One region of the Streptomyces sp. NPDC001027 genome, then DNA from elsewhere that is predicted to be linked to it. Evidence: riboswitches for the same ligand, from Rfam matches in the RefSeq annotation. Region 1 holds a riboswitch; each other region holds the start of a gene.

Region 1 (5,758 bases):
CGCGATGGCGCTGCCGCCACGGCGCCCGCGCACCACCAGGTAGTCCAGGCCGTGCGTGTTCGCCGCCAGGGCGTCCTTGGACTCGGCCGCGCCGATGAACCCGACCGGCGCGCCGATCACGGCGGCGGGCCGCGGCGCGCCCTCCTCGATCATCTCCAGCAGCCGGAACAGGGCGGTGGGCGCGTTGCCGACGGCGACCACCGAGCCCTCGAGCCGGTCCCGCCACAGCTCCAGCGCGGCGGCGGTGCGCGTGGTGCCGAGCCGCGCGGCAAGGTCCGGCACGCTCGGGTCGGACAGCGTGCACAGCACGTCGTTCTCGGCGGGCAGCCTCCGTCGGGTGACGCCGCTGGCCACCATCTGCACATCGGTGAAGACGGGCGCGCCGGCCCGCAGCGCCTCGCGGGCGCGGGCGACGACGGACGGCGTGTACGCCAGGTCCCGTACGAGGTCGACCATCCCGCAGGCGTGGATCATCCGGACCGCGACCTGGCTGACGTCGGCGGGCAGTCCTTCGAGGTCGGACTCCGCGCGGATGGTGGCGAAGGACCGGCGGTAGATGACCGCACCGTCCTTCTCGTAGTCGTAGCTGCTCACGGTGTTCGTCTCGCTGCTCTCGATGGTGGTACGGCTCATGAGGTGATCGCCGCCAGGGCGGCGGCGAGGTGGTCGGGGTCGGTCATCGCTGCGGCGCCCGTCGGACGGCCCGACCGCACGGCGGTCAGCCGGTAGCCGCCGTCCGCGGAGGCGACCACGTCGATCCGGTCGCCGTGTGGGTGTCCGCAACGCCGTTCGCAGCCGGACCAGTACAGCGGGAGGGGGCAGGCGCCGGCCGCGTCGACAGTGTCGGCCGCGTCGGCCCGGACGTCGGCGTGGGATTTGCCACACCCGGGCCGCCCGACGCACGCGCCGACGCGCGGCCACGGCGAGTCCGGATCGGTGACGAGTCCGGCGGCGGCGAGCCGCGCGAGGGACTCGGCCCGCTGCCGAGGGTCCCGGCCCGGCGCGGGGACGACGACTCCGCGCCACGGGGTCAGCCGCAGCTCGGTCTCGGCGACCCGCGTCAACTCCCGCCACTGGCGGGCGGAGAGCCGCCCGAGGGGCACGTGCGCGGACAGGGCGTCGCCGACGACGCCGGGCGCGGGCCCCTGCGCGTCGGGGACGGGGGCGACCTCCGTCAGGGACGACCCGCCGATGCCTTCGGCGGCCAGGCGGCGGCGGACCCGCTCGGCCAGCACGCCCTCGGGCAGGGTGAGTTCGGCCACCCGCCAGACTCCGCCGCCGGACTCCCGGACGGCCCGCAGGAACGTCTCGGCCGCCAGCAGCGCCGCCCGTGGCGCGTCCCGCGCGGACACCCGCACCGCACCCGGAGCGAGCACCGCACCGTCGCCGGTCGCCCGCAGCGTCACGTCGGCGCCGAGCCCGGCCACGTCCCCGCGCCCGTCGTCCAGGGCGAACAGGAACCGGCCCGACAACTCCCGCGCCGGCCCGCTCGCGCACAGCGCCGCGTCGAGCTCCGACAGCCAGGGCCGGACATCGCGCAGGCCGCGTCCGTCGAGGCCGGACAGCGGCGAGGCGACGATGTTGCGCACCCGCTCGTGTCCGGGGGAGGGCAGCAGCCCGGCCGCCGCCAGCAGGTCGGCGAGCTCCGCGCCGCAGCCGTCCGCGAGGCCCCGCAGCTGCACGTTGCCGCGCGAGGTCAGATGGATCTCCCCGTCGCCCAGCCGCCCGGCCGCCTCGCCCAGCGCCTCGGCCTGACGGACGCTCAGCACCCCGCCCGGCACCCGGACCCGGGCCAGCGCCCCGTCGTCCGCCGCGTGCAGCCGCAAAGCCCCGGGGCAGGCGTCACCGCGGTCCCGTGAGACCGCTGTGGCCTGGGACGTTGGACGGAGGTCAGCCGAGGACATGGCGGCGAGCATACCCACGTCCACCTGGGAGGTATGCCTGTGCCCTCTTCCCCCGCCCCTTACTATGCTGGCGGTGGATCATCCGGTCCGCCATCGCCACGACGGCGACAGGGGAGGAAGCCCGGTGCGAATCCGGCGCGGTCCCGCCACTGTGAGCCCGGCCCTCAGAAGCCGGGTGAGTCAGGAACTCCCGCCGTCCGACACCGCCCGGGGCGCGGACACCCCGAGGAAGGCCGACGCCCCATGATCCTGCTGCTGTCGACGTCCGACACCGACCTGCTGAGCGCCCGAGCCGCCGCCGGCCCGGTCCCGTACTGCTTCGCCAACCCGGCCCGGCTCGTCCTCGACGACCTCCCCGCGCTCCTCGACGGCGCCGACCTCGTCGTCGTACGCCTCCTCGGCGGGGTGCGCGCCTGGCAGGACGGCCTCGACCTGCTGCTCGCCGACGGCCGCCCGGTCGTCGTCCTGACCGGTGAACAGGCCCCCGACGCCCAGCTGATGGCCGCCTCCACGGTCCCCGTCGGCATCGCCGCCGAGGCCCACGCCTATCTCGCCCACGGCGGCCCCGCCAACCTGGAGCAGCTCGCCCGGTTCCTCTCCGACACGGTCCTGCTCACCGGCCACGGCTTCGACGCCCCGGCGTCCGCCCCCACCTGGGGTCCGCTGGAGCGGCCGGCGCCGGCCGGCGCCCCCGGGGCCCCGACCGTCGCCGTGCTCTACTACCGGGCCCATCACATGAGCGGCAACACCGCCTTCGTGCACGCCCTGTGCGACGCCGTCGAGGCGTCCGGCGCCCGGCCGCTCCCGCTGTACGTCGCCTCCCTGCGCGCCCCCGAGCCGGAGCTGATCGAGGAACTGCGCGCCGCCGACGCCATCGTCACCACGGTGCTCGCCGCGGGCGGCACCCGCCCCGCCGACGCCTCGGCGGGCGGCGACGACGAGTCGTGGGACGCGGGCGCGCTGACCTCCCTGGACGTCCCGATCCTCCAGGCGCTGTGCCTGACCTCCTCGCGGACCGACTGGGAGACGAGCGACGAGGGCGTCTCCCCGCTGGACGCGGCAGGACAGATCGCCGTCCCGGAGTTCGACGGCCGGCTGATCACCGTCCCGTTCTCCTTCAAGGAGATCGACGCCGACGGCCTGCCCGCCTATGTCGCCGACCCGGAGCGGGCCGCCCGCGTCGCCGGCATCGCCGTACGCCACGCCCGGCTGCGCCATGTCCCGCCCGCCGACAAGCGTCTCGCGCTGGTGCTCTCCGCCTACCCCACCAAGCACTCCCGCATCGGCAACGCGGTCGGCCTGGACACCCCCGCCAGCGCGGTCGCCCTGCTGCGCCGGCTGCGCGAGGAGGGCTACGACTTCGGGACGGACGCCGAGGTGCCGGGGCTGGCCTCCGGCGACGGCGACGAGCTGATCCGGGCGCTCATCGAGGCGGGCGGCCACGACCAGGGCTGGCTCACCGAGGAGCAGTTGGCGCGCAACCCGGTGCGGATCCCGGCGGCCGACTACCGCCGCTGGTTCGCCGCCCTGCCCGAGGAGCTGCGCTCGGCCGTCGAGGAGCACTGGGGCCCGCCGCCCGGCGAGATGTTCGTCGACCGCAGCCGCAACCCGGAGGGCGACATCGTCCTCGCCGCGCTGCGCTTCGGCAACCTGCTGATCCTGATCCAGCCCCCGCGCGGCTTCGGCGAGAACCCGATCGCCATCTACCACGACCCGGACCTGCCGCCCTCGCACCACTACCTGGCCGCCTACCGCTGGATCGCCGCGCGGGCCGAGGACGGCGGCTTCGGCGCGGACGCGATGATCCACCTCGGCAAGCACGGCAACCTGGAGTGGCTGCCCGGCAAGAACGCCGGCCTGTCCGCCGCCTGCGGTCCCGACGCCGCCCTCGGCGACCTCCCCCTGGTCTACCCCTTCCTGGTCAACGACCCGGGCGAGGGCACCCAGGCCAAGCGCCGCGCGCACGCCACCCTCGTCGACCACCTCGTCCCGCCGATGGCCCGCGCCGACTCCTACGGCGACATCGCGCGGCTGGAGCAACTCCTCGACGAGTACGCCCAGATCTCCTCCATGGACCCGGCGAAGCTGCCGGCGATCCGCGCCCAGATCTGGACCCTCATCCAGGCCGCCAGGCTCGACCACGACCTCGGCCTCGCCGACCGCCCGGACGACGACGGCTTCGACGACTTCCTGCTGCACGTCGACGGCTGGCTCTGTGAGGTCAAGGACGCCCAGATCCGCGACGGCCTGCACGTCCTCGGCAACCCGCCGGCCGACGCCGACCGCGTCAACCTCGTCCTCGCGATCCTGCGCGCCCGCCAGATCTGGGGCGGCGCCACGGCCCTGCCCGGTCTGCGCGAGGCGCTCGGCCTCGACGAGTCGGCCGCGACCCGGGTCACCGCCGACGAGGCGGAGGCCAAGGCCCGCGCCCTGGTCGAGCGGATGGAGGAGCTGGGCTGGGACCCGGACTCCGTGCCCGACGAGCACGGCGAACAGGTCACCGCCATCCTGGAGTTCGCCGCCCGCGAGGTCGTCCCGCGCCTCGCCGCGACCACCGCCGAACTCCACCACGTCGTCCACGCACTGAACGGCGGATTCGTCCCGGCCGGCCCGTCCGGCTCCCCGCTGCGGGGCCTGGTCAACGTCCTGCCGACCGGCCGCAACTTCTACTCCGTGGACCCCAAGGCCGTCCCTTCCCGCCTCGCCTGGGAGACCGGGCAGGCCCTCGCCGACTCGCTCCTGGAGCGCTACCGCGCCGACAACGGCGAGTGGCCCACCTCCGTCGGCCTGTCGCTGTGGGGCACCAGCGCCATGCGCACGGCCGGCGACGACGTGGCCGAGGCCCTCGCGCTGCTCGGCGTCCGCCCCGTCTGGGACGACGCCTCGCGCCGGGTGACCGGTGTGGAGGCCGTCCCGTACGAGGAGCTGGGCCGCCCGCGCATCGACGTCACCCTGCGCATCTCGGGCTTCTTCCGGGACGCCTTCCCGCACACGATCGGCCTGCTGGACGACGCCGTCCGCCTCGCGGCCTCGCTCGACGAGCCGGCCGAGGTCAACCACGTGCGCGCGCACGTCGGCGCAGACCTGGCGGCGCACGGCGACGAACGCCGCGCCACCACCCGCATCTTCGGCTCCCGCCCGGGCACCTACGGCGCCGGTCTGCTCCAGCTCATCGACTCCCGCGACTGGCGCACCGACGCCGACCTCGCCGAGGTCTACACGGTGTGGGGCGGCTACGCCTACGGCCGCGAACTGGACGGCCGTCCGGCCCGCGAGGAGATGGAGACGGCCTACCGGCGGATCGCGGTCGCCGCGAAGAACACCGACACCCGCGAACACGACATCGCCGACTCCGACGACTACTTCCAGTACCACGGCGGCATGGTCGCCACCGTCCGGGCCCTGCGCGGCACCGCCCCGGAGGCGTACATCGGCGACTCGACCCGCCCCGAGACGGTCCGCACCCGCACCCTCGTCGAGGAGACCTCCCGCGTCTTCCGCGCCCGGGTCGTCAACCCCAAGTGGATCGAGGCGATGCGGCGCCACGGCTACAAGGGCGCCTTCGAACTCGCCGCCACCGTGGACTACCTGTTCGGCTACGACGCCACCACCGGCGTGGTCGCCGACTGGATGTACGACAAGCTCACCGAGACCTACGTCCTGGACCCGGCGAACCGCGAGTTCCTCCAGCAGGCCAACCCGTGGGCGCTGCACGGCATCGCCGAGCGGCTGCTGGAGGCGCAGTCGCGCGGCATGTGGGCGAAGCCCGATCCGGCGGTGCTGGAGCGACTGCGACAGGTGTACCTGGAGACGGAGGGCGACCTCGAGGGCGACGACTGACCGGCCGGTCCGAC
Region 2 (4,822 bases), on a different contig from region 1:
CCGTCTCCAGCGCGTCGAGACCAAGGGCCGCAGCCGTCTCGCCGCACCGCACGCCGGGCGAGACGAGGACCCGTGCGGCCGCGGGCAGCGATCCGGCCGCGGCGCGGGCGAGCGCCGCCCCGGCGGCGTCGATCGAGGCCCCGTCGTCGAAACGGGCCTGTCGCAGCGACGAACTCGTCGCGGGCGAGACGAACACGACACGGACGGTCACGGGGCGGCTCCTTCTGCTGCGGTCTCGAACATAGGGGTTGCTACGGCGCACAGGGCACGGCAGTGCGGGGGCGTGGCACCGCCGGCCCCCGCCCTAGCCGTCCTGCCGCACCTCGTCCTGCCGCACCTCGTCCTGCCGGACCTCGTCGTGTCGTTCTCCGTCGTGGCGCTCCCCCTTCGGCGCGGCGGGCAGGGCGCCCAGGAAGCGTATGTGCGGGCGGCCGTCGGGTCCGTCGCGGGTGAGGACGGCCCGCACCCCGTAGACGTCGGCGATCAGCGCCTCGGTGAGCACCTCCTGCGGTGTGCCGGCGGCCACCGCCCTGCCCTGCTTGAGGACGACGACCCGGTCGCAGTACATCGCGGCCAGGTTCAGATCGTGCAGCGCGACGACGCTCGTCAGCCCGAGTTCGGTGATCAGGTCCAGCAACGCGAGCTGGTGCTGGATGTCGAGGTGGTTCGTGGGCTCGTCCAGCAGCAGCTCCCGCGGCTGCTGGGCGAGCGCGCGGGCGATCTGGACGCGCTGGCGCTCCCCGCCGGAGAGGGTGTGCCACAGCCGGCCGGCCTTGTCGCCGAGGCCGGTCCGCTCCAGCGCGGAACGGACCGCGGCCTCGTCCTGCGCCGAGGCGGCGCCCCAGGCCCGGCGAAGCGGCACCCGGCCCAGCCGCACGACGTCCAGGACGCTCAACGCCACCTGTGTGTCGGCCTGTTGCTCGACGACGGCGACCCGCCGGGCGACCGCCCGCCGCCCGACCTGCGTCAGCGGACGGCCGTCGAGGGTGACCACGCCCGAGGCGGGGGCGAGGACGCCCGCGAGCAGCCGCAGCAGCGTGGACTTGCCGGAACCGTTCGGGCCGAGCAGACCGGTGACGGTTCCCGGGCGCAGCGCGAGACCGACTCCGTCGAGGATCAGCGAACCGCCCGCCGTGTAGGCGAGGCGGTCGCCGCGCAGGCCGGCGCCCTCGGCGGTCCCCGTCATCGCGCGCTCCTGGTCCGGTACAGCACGAGGACGAACGCCGGGACGCCGATCAGCGAGGTCACCACGCCCACCGGCACCTCCTGCGGGTCCAGGACGGTGCGGGCGAGGGTGTCCACCCACACCAGGAAGACCGCCCCCGCCAGGGCGGTGGCCGGCAGCAGCCGGGTGTGTCCGGGACCGGTCAGGGCCCGGGCCGCGTGCGGGAGCACGAGTCCGACGAAGCCGATCGCCCCCGCCGAACTGACCAGCGTGGCCGTCAGCAGGGCGGTGGCGCAGAGCAGGACCAGCCGGGTGCGGGCCACGTGCACGCCCAGCGACGCGGCCGCGTCCTGCCCGAACGCGAAGGCGTCCAGCGTCGTCGCGTACCCCGCGCACACCAGCAGCACCCCGACCAGCACCGCCCCGCCCGCCCCCACGTCCGCCCAGCCGGCCCCGCTGAGCGAGCCGAGCAGCCAGAACAGGACGCCGCGGGTGGTCTCGGCGTCGGCGCTCGTCATGACGACGAACGAGGTGAGCGCCGAGAACAACTGCATCGCCGCCACCCCGGCGAGCACCACCCGGTCCGTGGCGCCGCCCAGCGTGTGACTGAGCAGCAGCACCAGCGCGAAGGAGACCGCCGCACCGAGGAACGCGCCCCCGGACACCGACAGGGCCCCGCCGCCCGCGCCGAGCACGACCACCACGACCGCGCCGGTCGAGGCGCCGGAGGAGATCCCGAGGACGAACGGGTCGGCGAGCGGGTTGCGCAGCAGGGACTGCATCACCGCCCCGCACACGGCGAGCCCGGCTCCGCACACCGCGGCCAGCAGCGTGCGCGGCAGCCGCAGATTCCACACGATGCCGTCCCGCAACGGCGTCAACCCGGTTTCGGCGAGGCCGAGATGGGCGGCCACCGTGGACAACACGTCCCGGACCGCGATGTCGGCCGGACCGATGGTGATCGCCACGGCGACGGACGCGCACAGCAGCGCGAGCCCGGCCGCCCACAGCAGCACCTGGCGCAGCCCCCGCGCCGCCACCGCCGCAGGAGCGGCGGCGGCCGCCGGGCCGACGGCGGTCATCGCGCGAGGCCGTACGCGCGCAGTGCCGCCGCGACCTTCTCCACGCCCTCGACGGTGCGCACGGTCGGGTTCATCGCCTGCCCGGACAGCAGGACGTACCGCTTCTCGCGCACCGCGGTCATGTTCCGGGTGACCGGGTCGGACTCCAGGAACGCGATCTTCTTGGCCGCGGTCTCGGCCGTCTGCTGCCTGCGGGTCAGATCGCCGATCACGAGGACGTCCGGGTCGCGGTCGGCGACGGTCTCCCAGTTGACCTGCGGCCACTCCTGTTCGGTGTCGTCGAAGACGTTCTTCGCGCCGAGTTCGCGGGTGATGACGCCGGGGGCGCCGCAGCAGCCGGCCAGGTAGGGGGACTGGGAGTTGGCGAACCAGTAGAGGAGTGTGACGTTCTTGGCATCGAGTCCCGAAGCGGCCCTGGCCACCCGGGACTTGAGGTCGGCCACCAGTTCCTCGCCCCGTTTCTCGACGCCGAACACCCGGGCCAGGTCGCGTACTTCGCCGTAGACCGCCTCCATGGTCAGCGGCTTCGTGCGGACGCCGTCGCCGCCGCCGCTGTTGTCCTTGCCCGTGCAGTCGGAGGGGGAGAGATAGGTCGGGATCCCGAGCTTGTCGAACTGGGCACGCGTGGCCACTCCGCCCTTGCCGAGCGTGGAGGCGAACGAGGCGGCCACGAAGTCGGGTTCGGCGTCCAGGACCTTCTCGAAGGAAGGCGCGTCGTCGGCCAGCCGCCTCACCCGGGCATCGGCCTTCTCGAGGCTCCTGGGCAGCGGGTCGGTCCAGGTGGCGGTACCCGCCATCCGGTCCGCGAGCCCGAGGGAGAGCATGATCTCCGTCGTGCCCTGGTTGAGGGAGACCGCCCGCCGAGGGGGCGTGTCGATCCGGACCCGCTGTCCGCAGTTGTCGAGCGTGACCGGCCGGCCGGCCGCGTGGCTGTCGGCGGGACCGTCGGAGGAGGCGGCGGAGCCGCCGCAGCCGGTCGCCAGGAGGGCTCCTGCCAGGAACAGGACGGCAGGAGCGACGGGACGTGCGAACGGCACGGAGTTTCCTTCGGCGTCGAGGGCTCAAGCGCGAAGCCCGGTCGTACGGTGCGCTCCTCCGGCCGGTCTGCGACACCGGAGGCCGCCAGCAGGTCTTCGGACTCGGGGTCACCCGGGCGAGGCGCCTTCCCGGAGCGCATGCGCGTCCAGTGGCCGAAAGCCCCGCCCGTCGCCCTTACCGCTGCGCGTCAGCTCCGGATTCCCACCGGATTCCCTGACCCCCGCGCGCCCCGGGGGCGCGCACGAGTACGACTGGCCTCGGCAAGCTACCACAGGCGTCGAGGGCCCCGACGGGGGTGACCTTCGGCACATCGGAGGTCTTCGGCCCGGTATGTGCTTTCATCGTGCACTTGTTGCTCATCGCGCACTGTTCCCGCAGGGAAAGCACGTGTCACCCGATCTCTGACCGGACGTCATATGAACGCTGCGGAAGCGGAAGACGGCCAGGCACTTACTTCGAGGTGGGTGAACCCGCATGTGAGGACGTGCTCCCGCCCGCCGTTCCAGCGCCTAGTCTGTGGTCCGGACCCCACCGGGCCTTCCCCGCAGCCTGGGCGGGATCTCAGCCCGTCACCACCGAGAACAGGCGGCCGAGGGCATGCAGCCACTGCGTCCAGAAGACCCCGAGCAACTCGGGCCGTATCGGCTCCTGGCCCGGCTCGGTGCGGGCGGCATGGGCCGGGTCTATCTCGCGCGGTCGTGGGCCGGCCGCGTCGTCGCCGTCAAGGTGATCCGTCCGGAGATGGCGGACGACGACAACTTCCGCATCCGTTTCCGGCGGGAGGTGGCGGCCGCGGCGGCGGTCGGCGGCCCCTACACGGCGCACGTGGTGGACGCCGCTCCGGACGACGAGACGCCCTGGCTCGCCACCGACCATGTGCCCGGCCCCACCCTGGCCGAGGCGGTCGCCGCGCACGGGCCGCTGCCGGTGGAGACGGTGCTCGCACTGGGCGCGGGCGTGGCCGAGGCGTTGACCGCCGTGCACGCCGAAGGGCTCGTGCACCGTGACCTCAAACCGTCCAACGTGCTGCTCGCGGCGGACGGCCCGCGGGTCATCGACTTCGGCATCGTGCGCGCCCGCGACGGCTATGAACTCACCGGTTCCGGCACCCTGTTCGGCTCTCTCGACTACATGTGCCCGGAGCAGGCCACCGGCGATCCGATGGGCCCGGAGGGCGACGTCTTCTGCCTCGGGTCGGTGCTCGCGTTCGCCGCGTCCGGGCGCTCGCCGTTCGGCGGGGCGGTGGGCGCTGCGCTGCTCTACCAGGTGGCGCACGGATCGCCCGACCTGAGCCTGGTGCCCGAACCGCTGGACAAGATCATCAGCCTCTGTCACGCCAAGGACCCGGCCCTGAGGATCCACCCCGACCGGCTCTCCGCGGCCTGCGCTCCCGGCGGCGCCGAACAGGTGCTGACGGACGGCTGGCTGCCGGCGCCCGTCGCCGCCATGGTCGCCTCCCACCAGGCGGCCGTGCGGGAGCTGGACCGCCCCGTGCCGCCGGACCCGGTCTCGCGGCCCGGAGGCTTCGCGCCGCCGG
Region 3 (5,904 bases), on a different contig from region 1:
CGTCGTGGAGCCGGAGGTCGTACGGGCCGCGGCGGTGCAGGTGCTGGGGGCGCCCGCGACGGCGTTCTGGCGGCTGGACGTGCCGCCGCTGACGGCGACCTCCGTCAGCGGGCGCGGCGGCCGCTGGAACCTGCGGCTGGGGCTCCCGCTGGATCGGGCGGAGACGGCCTGAGGTCGCGTCCGCCCGATCGTCGGTCTCCGGGACGGAGCCCGCGGCTACCGCGAGGCGGTCACCGCCGTCCCCGCGGGGATCGCGGCGGGCTTCGGGTTCAGCAGCCGTTCGGCCAGTTCCCCGAAGACGAGGCCGAAGCCCGCCCACATCGTGATCTGCAGGGCGAGCGAGGAGAGCCGGAACCGCCACAGCAGGGCCGCCGGGAAGTCCGTCGGCACCTCGTTGACGGAGGGCAGGAACGCGTAGGCCAGCCCGATCACGACGGTGAAGCCGAGGACGGCGACGACCGTGGCGTACCAGGCGCCCAGTCGCGGTGCGAGCCGCCTGCCGGCGATCACGGCGGCGACCGCGAGGAGCACGCCGAGCACCATCATCAGGAAGTACAGGGTGGTCCGCTTGGCGATGGTGTCGTGGTCACCGACCGCGGGCGGATTGGCCGGGTACTTGAGGAACGGGACGACGTACACGGTGAGCAGGGCCGCCCCCGAGAGCAGGAGCGCCGTGGCCCGGGGGGTGAAGCGGCCGACGCGGCCCAGCGCGAAGCAGTAGGCGAGGGCGGCGATGCCCCCGAGGGCCACCCCGTACACCAGGACGCCGGTGGCGAGGCCCGCGGTGGACTGGAGGCTGCGGGAGACGAGTTCGACCTCGTGCTCGTGCGCGGGGGCGTGGGACTCCTCGAAGCCGATCGCGCTGTCGACGTTCGGCTCGCCGAGGAAGTAGGCGACGACCAGGGCGAGCACGCCGGCCGCGAGGCCGGCGAGCATGCCGCGGACGAGCAGGTTTCTTACCGTTGCGGAGTTCATCGAGTGTGCGGCGTCCCTCGTCAGTGGCAGGGGAAGCCGAGAAGGTGGCGTGCGTCGTGCACCCACTCGTGGACTCCCTCGCCGGAGACGACGGAGGTGGCGCCCTGTTCGGCGCCGACGAAGTACAGCAGGACCAGCATCAGGACGCCGAAGAAGACGGCCCAGGGGGCGATGTCCTTCAGCGGCAACTTGGCGGGGACCACAGGGGTGGTGGGGGTCGGCTGGGCGACATGCTGCGCCATGGCAGGGCCTCCTCTGGGAGTTCGCGTCCCATCTCGGTGGTGCACAGGACGACGGCTCCGGGTCTGACTCTCGATGCGCTCCCGAGGAGGAGCCCACCGTTCACAGTGGCGCGACCGTGCCGGATTTCCACCGGCTTCCGTGCTGACGTCGTCGATATCAGAGCGACGGTACCGCGTGTCGCGCGCCTGGCCAATACCGCACCACCTGGCGTGACGTCGCTCTCCGCGACCAAGTGGCGCGGATCACCGCCCTGATCGGGCGCCGATCGGCGCTGATCGCCGGCCGGGTCGGGTGCTGATCGCCGGGCCGACCGGCGCCGGGCGGCGGCGGACGGCTGCCGGGACGACCGTCACACCGACGACGGGGCGCCGGCGTCCGGGGTGAGGAGGCCTGCGACCAGGGCGGCGAACTCGTCCGGGGCGGCGAGGCGGACGCCGAGGGCCTCGGCCTTGGCGCGCTTTGATCCGGCGCCCTCCCCGGCCACCACGAGAGAGGTCTTCCCGGAGACGCTGGAGGAGGAGCGGCCGCCGGCCCGTTCGATGAGCTCGTTCATCTGATTGCGGCTCAGCTTCTCCAGGGCTCCGGTCATCGCGCCGGTGACGACCACGGTCATCCCGGCCAGCGGACGGCCCGCCTCGTCGGCGCCCTCCGCACCCTCCGCGCCGTCGCCTCCGCCCTCGCCTCCGCCCTCGTCCGCGCCCTCGGTCGTCCGGGGCGCCGGCGGGGTGGCGCCCGGCTCGGTCATGTTCACCCCGGCCGCGACGAGTTTGTCGATGAGCGGGGCCAGTTCGGCGAGTTCGGCGACGATCGAGGGGGCCTTCTCGGCGCCGATGCCCTCGACCTGCCGGATCGCGTCGGCGTCGGCGGCGCGGAGACAGTCCATGGTGGCGAAGTGCCGGGCGATGCGCCGCGACATCGAACGGCCGGTGCCGCGGACGCCGAGCGCGCAGAGCACACGCGACAGCGGCTGCGCCCTCGCGGCGGCGAGCGCGGCCAGCAGGTTGTCGGTGCTGGTCTCCCCCATCCGCTCCAGGCCCAGCAGCTGCTCACGGGTGAGCGTGAACAGGTCGGCGAGGTCTCCGACGAGTCGGGCGTCGACCAGCTGGACGACCCGGGTGCGGCCGAGGCCCTCGATGTCGAGCTGGTCGCGCCCGGCGGCGTAGGACAGGGAGGCGACGAGATGGCAGTCGCGGCCGTTCTCGCAGCGCCAGCGCTGCTCGCTGGCGTCGATGCCCGAGCCGCACCGCGGACACGTCTCGGGGAAGGGGATGGGCTGTTCCTCGCCGGTGCGCAGATGGGCTACGGGCGCCTCGATGCGCGGGATGACGTCACCGGCCCGGTGGACCATGACCCGGTCGCCGAGGCGCAGGTCGCGGCGGGTGATGTCGGCGGGGTTGTGCAGGGTGGCGTAGGTGATGGTGGAGCCCTCGATCTCCACCGGCTCCAGGACGGCGCGCGGCGCGATGACGCCGGTGCGGCCCACGTTCCACTCCACCGCCAGCAGCCGGGTGATCTTCTCCACGGCCCGCAGCTTGAAGGCGATCGCCCAGCGCGGGGCCCGCGAGCCGGATCCGGCGGCCGCCTGGTCGGCCGCCAGATCGGCCTTGACGACGATCCCGTCGATCCCGAACGGCAGCGTCGCGCGCAGTGCGGCCGTCTCCTCGACCCGGGTCAGGACCTCCTCGACGGTGGTCGCGGTGACCCCGGGCACGGCGGTGGCGGCCGTGGTGTTCACGCCCAGCGCGGCGGCCTCGGTCATGAGGTCGCTGTGCGCGCTCTCCCGCAGACGCTCGGCGAACGCCGGGTCGCTGTCGGCGAGGGGCAGCAGGCCGTAGCCGAAGAACGTCATCGGGACGGTGTAGGCGCGTTCCCTGGCGCGCAGGGTGCCCGCGGCGGCGTTGCGGGGGTTGGCGAACGGCGCTCCGCCGTGCGCGGTGCGCACTTCGTTGGCGTGCTCGAACTGGGCGTTCGTCATCAGGACTTCGCCGCGCACCTCCACCGTGACCGGCTGCGCCAGCTCGGTCGGCAGGCCCTCCACGGCGCCGATCGCGTGCGACACGTCCTCCCCGGCCGTCCCGTCGCCCCGGGTGACGAGCTGCGTGAGCCGGCCCTGCCGGTAGCGGGCCGCGATGGCCAGGCCGTCGAGCTTGGGCTCCACGCTGAACCGGGTGACCTCGCGGCCGATGCGTCTGGCCAGCGAGACGGTCCAGGCCGTGAACTCGTCGGGCGAGAACACGTTGTCCAGGCTCAGCATCGCCGCCGTGTGCGGGACGTCGCCCACCACGGCCCCGCCGGCGACCTTCCCCGTCGGGGAGTCGGCCCGCGTCTGCTCCGGGTGCTCGGCCTCCCAGGCCGCGATGGACCGCACCAGACGGTCGTAGTCGTCGTCGTCCAGGCCCGACGTGCCGGCGGAGTAGTACGCCGCCGACGCCTTCACCGCGTCCTCGACCGCCTGCGCGTAGGCGGCGGCGTCCCCGATCACTGCACCACGTGTTGTCATGCCGGTCATCCTGCCCGCCACCACTGACAACGCCCTGGAGCGCCGCCGGCGAAGCCGCCCCGGGCGGCTCGGACCGGTTGCCCGCGGTACGTCGTCATGGTGGCGGCGATCTTCACAACTGGCTTTTGGATCAGTTGATTTGACGCGTCATCATATAGTGAGCGAGGGTGCGCGGCGGCTCCCCCGGACCCCGTCGCGCGGCCGGAATCCCCACTGGAAAGGCACGACCCTGCGGAACGAACCGCGCAGCGCCACTCCCGACCCGTCCGCCGTGCTGCCCTCTCCCCGCCGGTCGGCGTTCTCACCCGCCGCCGACGTCATCGGCACGGAACTCGACCTGCGGTTGACCGCCGACCATCTCGTGCACGCGCTGACCCCCGGGTTCTGCGACGCGGCCTCCGTGTACCTGCTGGAGCGCTGGCGTCTCGAGGAGAACGCCCGCCTGCGCACGGACGCGCCCCGCGTCGAGGTGCGCCGGACGGCGCTGCGCGTCGGGCCCGGCGCGCTGGCGGACTGGGAGGCCGCGCTGCCGGTCGGCGAGATGGTCGCCCACTCCCGCCGGACGCCCTATGCCCGGGCCCTCGCCGACGGGCGGGCGCGGCTGCTCGACGCGGTGGATCCGCACACGTCCGGGCGGCTCGTCGGTCCGGGCGACGACGACGCGCGCGCCGGCGACCTGCTGCGCGTGACGTCGTTCCTGGTGCTCCCGCTGCGGCTCCGGGACCAACCGATCGGCTTCGTCAACTGCACGCGAGGACCGGGACGGCCGCCGTTCTGCACGGCGGACGTGACCGCCGCGGAGGCGCTGGCCGCGCGGACCGCCGTCGCCCTGGACAACGCGCGCCGGTACGAGCGTGAGCGGCGCACCGCGCTCGCCATCCGCAACAGCCTGCCGTCCGGCGCCGCCGAGGAGTTCGGAGGCTGCCGCGCCGTCCACGGCTGTCTGCCGGCCGGGCACGGCAACCTCGTCGGCGGCGACTGGTCCGATGTGCTGAGGCGGCCCGGCGGCCGGGTCAGTCTGATCGTCGGGGACGCGATGGGACACGGTCCCGAGTCGGCCGTCGCGATGATCCAACTCCGCACCGCCGCGCGGACGCTGGCGGCACTGGACATATCCGCGGCCGACCTCGTCGGCCGGCTCGACGCCCTCGCCGGGGACTCGCCGGGCGTCTCCTTCGCCACCTGCATCTACGCGGAGTGGGACGCCCGGCGGCACACCTGCACCCTGGTGGGGGCGGGCCACCCTCCCCCGCTGCTGCGCGGTCCGCGGGGCCGGACGGCTCCCGTCGCGCTGGCCGGGGCGGGGCTGCCCCTCGGACTGGGCGCGGGCAGTTACGAGGAGACCGTGCTGAGCGTGCCCGAGCCCGCCCTGCTGGTCCTCTACAGCGACGGCCTGGTCGAGACCCGCGACGCCGACATCGACCACGAGATCACCCGCCTCGCGCGCACCGTGGACGCGGCGGCCGTCGAACCCGTGGAAGGCGACGCGCGGGACGCGCTGCCGTCCCTGTGCCGACGGCTCCTGCACGCGGCGTCCGGCACGGCCGGAGCCGACGACCGCACCCTGCTGCTCGCCGAGCTGACGCCGGCGGGCCGCTGACGCCGGGCCGCCGCCGGGAGCGCCCGCGCCCGCCCGTGAGGGGCGCTCAGTCAGCCAGATTCGCCCACACCGCGTTGCCGCCGGTGAGCCGTGACCGGTCCACGCCCCAGGACTGGGAGAGCTGCTCCACGAGGAGCAGGCCGCGGCCGCCCTCGTCGTCGGGGCCGGGTTCGCAGCGCGGCAGGCCGCGGCCCGTACGGTCGTGGTCGTGCACCTCCAGGCGCAGGCATCCCTCGGCGACCAGGCCGACCCCGCACAGGAACCGGGCGCCGAGCGTGTGCCGCACGGCGTTGGTGGCCAGTTCCGAGACCAGCAGGACGGCGTCCGCGCACAGCTCGCCCGGCAGCCGCCACGCGGTCAGCCACGCCGTCATGGAGCGGCGGGCGATCGACACGCTGGAGCGGTGCGCCGGGAGTTCGAGCCAGTGGGTCCGGTCCGGGCTCCAAGTGTCTAAGAACTGGGGGGAGGTCGCGTGGGGGGACACGGTGGTCGCCTTCCGTGGGGGACGGGAGCAGCCGGAGGCCGGGGAAGGTGAGCAAGAGACCCGGAGGGAGGGGGTGTTCCGGAGGGGCCCTGCGCCGGTGAA
Region 4 (5,904 bases), on a different contig from region 1:
CGTCCGGGTCGAGCAGCTCCGCGAAGCCGACCTCCAGCGTGTCCTGGAGCAGTCCGACGCAGGCCAGCGCGCAGACCACTTCGAGGGTGTCGCGGCGTTCGTCGGGGGTCAGCGCGACGTCCTCACGCAGCTTCCCCTCGCACAGCCCCTCGGCCCACGTCTCCAGCAGCCAGAGCCGCAGGGCGGCGCGGTCGCGGCTGCGGGTGAGGACGCTCGGCGGGTCGTCCTCGGGGCGGTCGTGCTCCAGCAGTCCCCGCCGGTGGAGTTCGCGGGCGATCTGCAGGTAGACCGGCGACTCGGTCACCTCCGCCGTCTCGACGATCCAGTCCACCCGGCGCTCGTCGGTCTCCGGCACGTCCGCCTCGACGAAACGCAGCGCCGCCTCCTCGCTGAGCGGTTCGAGCACCACGATCGCGGCGGAGGTGGTCTCCAGCGGGCTGTGCGGCCGGGAGGCGATGACCAGGGGCAGCTTCTCCTCGCGGGCGCGCTCGATGGCCCGCCGGATGACGTTGTCCCGGTTCTGCTGCCGGCCGTCGTCGAGCAGGGCCTCCTCCAGGCCGTCGGCGAGGACGACCGGCTTGTCGTCGGCGAGGAGTTGCTGCCACACCCGGTCGGTCTTGCTGCGGGCCAGAACGCCCTTGGGCGCCTCCTGGGCGAACCGCTGCCTGGCCAGATGCTCGAAGTTGAGGTCGGCGCCGTCCGTCGCGTCGCGCAGCCTGATCGGCACCGGTACGGCGTTCTGGCGGGCCAGGAGTTCGGTGAGCCGGACGAGGACGGCGGTCTTCCCCGCGCCGACGCCGCCGACGAGCAGATACGGCCGCCGGGTGTCGCGCTCCCGCAGCCGCTCGGCGATGACCTGGGCGATGTCCTCCCGGCCGACGATCTCGCGGGTGTCGTATCCGGCGGTGGGCACCAGCCGGCGCGGATCGCGCAGCGCCTTGGTGAGGTAGCGCCGCTTGGTCCAGCGGTACCACCAGAACAGGAAGAGGGCGGCGGCGATCGAGGCGGCGAGGACCGGTCCGACGAACCGGGAGACGATCTCGAAGCCCTGGTTCTGCTGACGCCACTTCTCGAAGCCGGTCGTGTCGTGGGTGACGAGGATGAACACGCCCTCCCCCACCCAGGCGAGCACCGCGAGCACGGCGACCAGCCAGATCGCCCGGGTGACGTTGGCGTACGAGAGCCATCGGCGCCATTTCTTGGGGCGGGCGACGCCGCGACGGGCCTCCAGACGGATCGTCAGGGAGTGCCAGCGGCCGACGAGGCCGCGTCCGAAGCTGGTTCCCGCGCGCCGGAAGGGCAGGGTGGCCATCGGCGCGTCGCGCGGTCGCTCCTTGCCGGGCGGATGGCGGACGACCCTCGTCATGGCGTTCTCCTTGCGCGTTCCGGGACGGATTCCCCGGTACGGAGGACCCGCGGGGCAGAGGATCGACGCGGCGCCGACGGCTCCTTCCATGGAATCACTCCCGACGGCCTGCGCAACCCGGGCGTCCGGCAGACTCGGGGCCATGGACATCGCGATACGGCGGGCCGCGCCCGGCGAGTACCGGGCCCTCGGTGACATCACCGCGCAGGCCTATCTCCAGGACGGGCTCCTCGACTTCGGTGAGGAGGACGCGTATCTGCCGGTGCTGAAGGACGTCGCCGCGCGGGCGGCCGCCGCCGAGGTGCTGGTGGCCGTGGACGGCGACCGGCTCCTCGGCGGCGTCACCTTCGTGGCCGGTCCCGGCCCGGTCGCCGACATCGCGCGGCCCGGTGAGGCCGAGATCCGTGCGCTCGCGGTCGCGCACGCGGCCCGCGGCCGGGGCGCCGGCGAGGCGCTCGTGCGGGCCTGCCTGGAACGGGCGCGGGCCACGGAGGGCTGCACGGCCGTCGTCCTGTCGAGCCAGCGCAGCATGCACACCGCACACCGCATCTACGAACGTCTCGGCTTCGTCCGCACACCCGAGCGGGACTGGAATCCCGTGCCGCACCTGGACGACCTCACTCTCCTCACCTATGAGTTGACCCTCTGAAACCATCCCGACACAACATCTGGGGGTGGCGTGACGGGTGAACACAAGATGTATGCTCATGCTCGCTGTCGCTGCAGGGGAATCCGGTGCGAATCCGGAACTGTCCCGCAACGGTGTACTCGCGTGCATCCCTACCCGTATGGGCACGCCTGTTCAGTCCGAGGTCCTGTCGACAGCGCGCCCGGCCGTCCGGTCCGGGTGCCCTGACGTCCGGGCCTCGTGGAGTGGGCCGGTGGACGCGACGCCCCCGCGCGCTCGTGTGCTGCCCCCTGCCCTCCGCCAGGCCCCTTGCCGAGCGAGGGAGAGCCCCCACGTGACCATCGCGCCAGCCGAACCGGCCTCAGTCACCGAGCTGCAGACCGACGGTCCCGGTACCGCGTTGCTGCGGACCCTGACCGAGCTGACCGCCGACCTGCCCGACGCCGACCCCGGCCGGGTCGCGGCCGCCGCGCTGCGCGGCCGGTCTGCGCGGACTGCCTCCGAGATCACCGCGGAGCTGCGCGAGCTGGCCACGGAGGCGGCCGCGGGCCTGATCTCCGAGGACCCCGCCTACTCGAAGCTGGCGGCCCGCCTGCTGACGATCGGCATCGTCGAGGAGGCCGCCTCCCAGGGCGTCACGTCGTTCACCGAGTCGATCGCCGTCGGGCGCCGCGAGGGCCTGATCGCGGACCGCACCGCCGAGTTCGTGCGCGTGCACGCGGCCCGGCTCGACGCGCTGATCGACTCCGCCGCCGACGACCGCTTCGGCTACTTCGGACTGCGCACCCTGCACAGCCGCTACCTGCTGCGGCACCCGATCACCCGCAAGGTCGTCGAGACGCCCCAGCACTTCCTGCTGCGCGTCGCCGCCGGTCTGGCGGAGGACGACACGTCCCGCGCCCTGGACGAGGTCGCCGCGCTGTACCGGCTGATGAGCCGGCTGGACTACCTCCCGTCCTCGCCCACGCTCTTCAACTCCGGCACCCGGCACCCGCAGATGTCGTCCTGCTACCTCCTCGACTCCCCGCTGGACGAGCTGGACTCCATCTACGACCGCTACCACCAGGTGGCCCGGCTGTCGAAGCACGCCGGCGGCATCGGTCTGTCGTACTCCCGCATCCGCAGCCGGGGTTCGCTGATCCGCGGCACCAACGGGCACTCCAACGGCATCGTGCCGTTCCTCAAGACCCTGGACGCCTCGGTCGCCGCCGTGAACCAGGGCGGCCGGCGCAAGGGCGCGGCGGCGGTCTACCTGGAGACCTGGCACTCCGACATCGAGGAGTTCCTGGAGCTGCGGGACAACACCGGCGAGGACGCCCGGCGTACGCACAACCTGAACCTCGCGCACTGGATCCCGGACGAGTTCATGCGCCGGGTCAACGCCGACGAGCCGTGGTCGCTGTTCTCCCCGGCCGACGTGCCCGAGCTGGTCGATCTGTGGGGCGACGAGTTCGACGCGGCCTACCGCAGGGCCGAGGCCGCCGGTCTGGCCAAGAAGACCATCCAGGCCCGCGACCTGTACGGCCGCATGATGCGCACGCTCGCGCAGACCGGCAACGGCTGGATGACGTTCAAGGACGCGGCCAACCGCACCGCCAACCAGACGGCCGAGCCGGGCCATGTCGTGCACTCCTCCAATCTCTGCACGGAGATCCTGGAGGTCACGGACGACGGCGAGACCGCGGTGTGCAACCTGGGCTCGGTGAACCTGGGCGCGTTCGTCGACACGACGAACGGCGACATCGACTGGGAGCGGCTGGACGAGACGGTCCGCACCGCGGTCACGTTCCTGGACCGCGTCGTCGACGTCAACTTCTACCCGACCGAGCAGGCGGGCCGCTCCAACGCGCGCTGGCGTCCGGTCGGGCTGGGCGCGATGGGCCTCCAGGACGTCTTCTTCAAGCTGCGGCTGCCCTTCGACTCGCCCGAGGCCAAGGCGCTGTCCACCCGCATCGCCGAGCGCGTGATGCTCGCCGCCTACGAGGCCTCCGCGGACCTCGCCGAGCGGAGCGGCCCGCTGCCGGCCTGGGAGAAGACCCGCACGGCCAGGGGCGTGCTGCACCCGGACCACTACGGCGTCGAGTTCGCCTGGCCCGAGCGCTGGGCGGCGCTGCGCGAGCGGATCGCCTCGACGGGGCTGCGCAACTCCCTGCTGCTCGCCATCGCGCCCACCGCCACCATCGCCTCCATCGCGGGCGTGTACGAGTGCATCGAGCCGCAGGTGTCGAACCTGTTCAAGCGCGAGACGCTGTCCGGCGAGTTCCTCCAGGTCAACTCGTACCTGGTGCAGGAGCTCAAGGAGCTCGGCGTGTGGGACGCCCGCACTCGTGAGGCGCTGCGCGAGGCGAACGGCTCGGTGCAGGGCTTCGCGTGGATCCCGGCCGAGACGCGTGCCCTGTACCGCACGGCGTGGGAGATCCCGCAGCGCGGACTGATCGACATGGCCGCCGCCCGCACCCCGTACCTCGACCAGGCGCAGTCGCTGAACCTGTTCCTGGAGACGCCGACGATCGGCAAGCTCTCCTCGATGTACGCGTACGCGTGGAAGTCGGGTCTGAAGACGACGTACTACCTGCGCTCGCGCCCGGCCACCCGGATCGCCCGGGCCGCCCGGGCCCAGGCGCAGCCCGAGAACGCCATTCCCGTGCAGCAGGCCGCCGACCCCGACGCCGTCGCCTGCTCCCTGGAGAACCCCGAGTCCTGCGAGGCCTGCCAGTAATGACCACCGCACCTGAGAAGACCCAGCAGACCCAGACGACCGAGCAGACGGAGCAGACCGAGGGCTTCGAGAAGTCCGGGAAGAACCTGCTCGACCCGGGCTTCGAGCTGACCCTGCGCCCGATGCGCTATCCCGACTTCTACGAGCGCTACCGGGACGCCATCAAGAACACCTGGACCGTCGAGGAGGTCGACCTCCACTCGGACGTCACGGATCTCGCGAAGCTGTCCGAGGGCGAGCAGCACATGATCGGCCGGCTGGTCGCGTTCTTCGCGACGGGCGACTCGATCGTGGCGAACAACCTCGTGCTGACGCTGTACAAGCACATCAACTCCCCCGAGGCGCGCCTGTACCTGTCGAGGCAGCTGTTCGAGGAGGCCGTGCACGTCCAGTTCTATCTGACGCTGCTGGACACCTACCTGCCCGACCCGGACGACCGGGCGGCGGCCTTCGCGGCGGTGGAGAACATCCCGTCCATCCGGGAGAAGGCCGAGTTCTGCTTCAAGTGGATCAACGAGGTGGAGAAGCTGGAGCGGCTGGAGTCGCAGGCCGACCGGCGCCGCTTCCTGCTCAACCTCATCTGCTTCGCCGCGTGCATCGAGGGCCTGTTCTTCTACGGCGCGTTCGCGTACGTCTACTGGTTCCGCAGCCGGGGTCTGCTGCACGGTCTGGCCACCGGGACCAACTGGGTGTTCCGCGACGAGACCATGCACATGAGCTTCGCGTTCGAGGTGGTCGACACGGTCCGCAAGGAGGAGCCTGAGCTCTTCGACGACCGGCTCCAGGAGCAGGTCACCGCCATGCTCCGGGAGGCCGTCGAGGCCGAGCTGCAGTTCGGGCGCGATCTGTGCGGCGACGGCCTGCCCGGCATGAACACCGAGTCGATGCGGCAGTACCTCGAGTGCGTCGCCGACCAGCGCCTGTCGCGGCTCGGCTTCGCCCCGGTGTACGGGTCGGAGAACCCCTTCTCCTTCATGGAGCTGCAGGGCGTTCAGGAGCTGACCAACTTCTTCGAGCGCCGTCCGTCGGCGTACCAGGTCGCGGTGGAGGGCACCGTGGACCTGGACGAGGACTTCTGAGTCCGCACCCGGGTCTGCTCCCGGGTCACGGGCCGCGCGGCCGTCGCGATCTGCGCGGCCCGCGCGGCGGCCTTCAGCTGGCGGTCGAGACGGGGCGCCGGGGTTTTGGCCC

The links. A riboswitch is a leader RNA that binds a small molecule or an ion and turns the genes downstream of it on or off. The one in region 1 is predicted to bind cobalamin.
Region 2: linked by a shared signal. The riboswitch ahead of ABT300_RS41040 (ABC transporter substrate-binding protein) and the one ahead of cobN (cobaltochelatase subunit CobN) in region 1 are both predicted to bind cobalamin.
Region 3: linked by a shared signal. The riboswitch ahead of ABT300_RS36265 (CbtB domain-containing protein) and the one ahead of cobN (cobaltochelatase subunit CobN) in region 1 are both predicted to bind cobalamin.
Region 4: linked by a shared signal. The riboswitch ahead of ABT300_RS38735 (ribonucleoside-diphosphate reductase subunit alpha) and the one ahead of cobN (cobaltochelatase subunit CobN) in region 1 are both predicted to bind cobalamin.

Annotation. Positions count from the first base shown of each region.
Region 1 is NZ_JBEPBI010000346.1:533-6,290, forward strand. It holds gene ABT300_RS40125 (precorrin-8X methylmutase) at 1-633, opposite strand, end outside; gene cobG (precorrin-3B synthase) at 630-1,916, opposite strand; cobalamin riboswitch at 1,962-2,113, shown strand; gene cobN (cobaltochelatase subunit CobN) at 2,148-5,744, shown strand.
Region 2 is NZ_JBEPBI010000380.1:308-5,129, reverse strand. It holds partial or broken gene ABT300_RS41055 (histidine phosphatase family protein) at 1-211, opposite strand, end outside; gene ABT300_RS41050 (ABC transporter ATP-binding protein) at 305-1,186, opposite strand; gene ABT300_RS41045 (FecCD family ABC transporter permease) at 1,183-2,247, opposite strand; gene ABT300_RS41040 (ABC transporter substrate-binding protein) at 2,244-3,284, opposite strand; cobalamin riboswitch at 3,375-3,500, opposite strand; partial or broken gene ABT300_RS41035 (serine/threonine-protein kinase) at 3,883-4,822, shown strand, end outside.
Region 3 is NZ_JBEPBI010000246.1:151-6,054, forward strand. It holds partial or broken gene ABT300_RS36255 (histidine phosphatase family protein) at 1-172, shown strand, start outside; gene ABT300_RS36260 (CbtA family protein) at 217-975, opposite strand; gene ABT300_RS36265 (CbtB domain-containing protein) at 996-1,217, opposite strand; cobalamin riboswitch at 1,248-1,408, opposite strand; gene ligA (NAD-dependent DNA ligase LigA) at 1,568-3,727, opposite strand; gene ABT300_RS36275 (PP2C family protein-serine/threonine phosphatase) at 3,990-5,318, shown strand; gene ABT300_RS36280 (ATP-binding protein) at 5,365-5,802, opposite strand.
Region 4 is NZ_JBEPBI010000303.1:33-5,936, reverse strand. It holds gene ABT300_RS38745 (NACHT domain-containing protein) at 1-1,366, opposite strand, end outside; gene ABT300_RS38740 (GNAT family N-acetyltransferase) at 1,509-2,015, shown strand; cobalamin riboswitch at 2,068-2,203, shown strand; gene ABT300_RS38735 (ribonucleoside-diphosphate reductase subunit alpha) at 2,329-4,713, shown strand; gene ABT300_RS38730 (ribonucleotide-diphosphate reductase subunit beta) at 4,713-5,792, shown strand.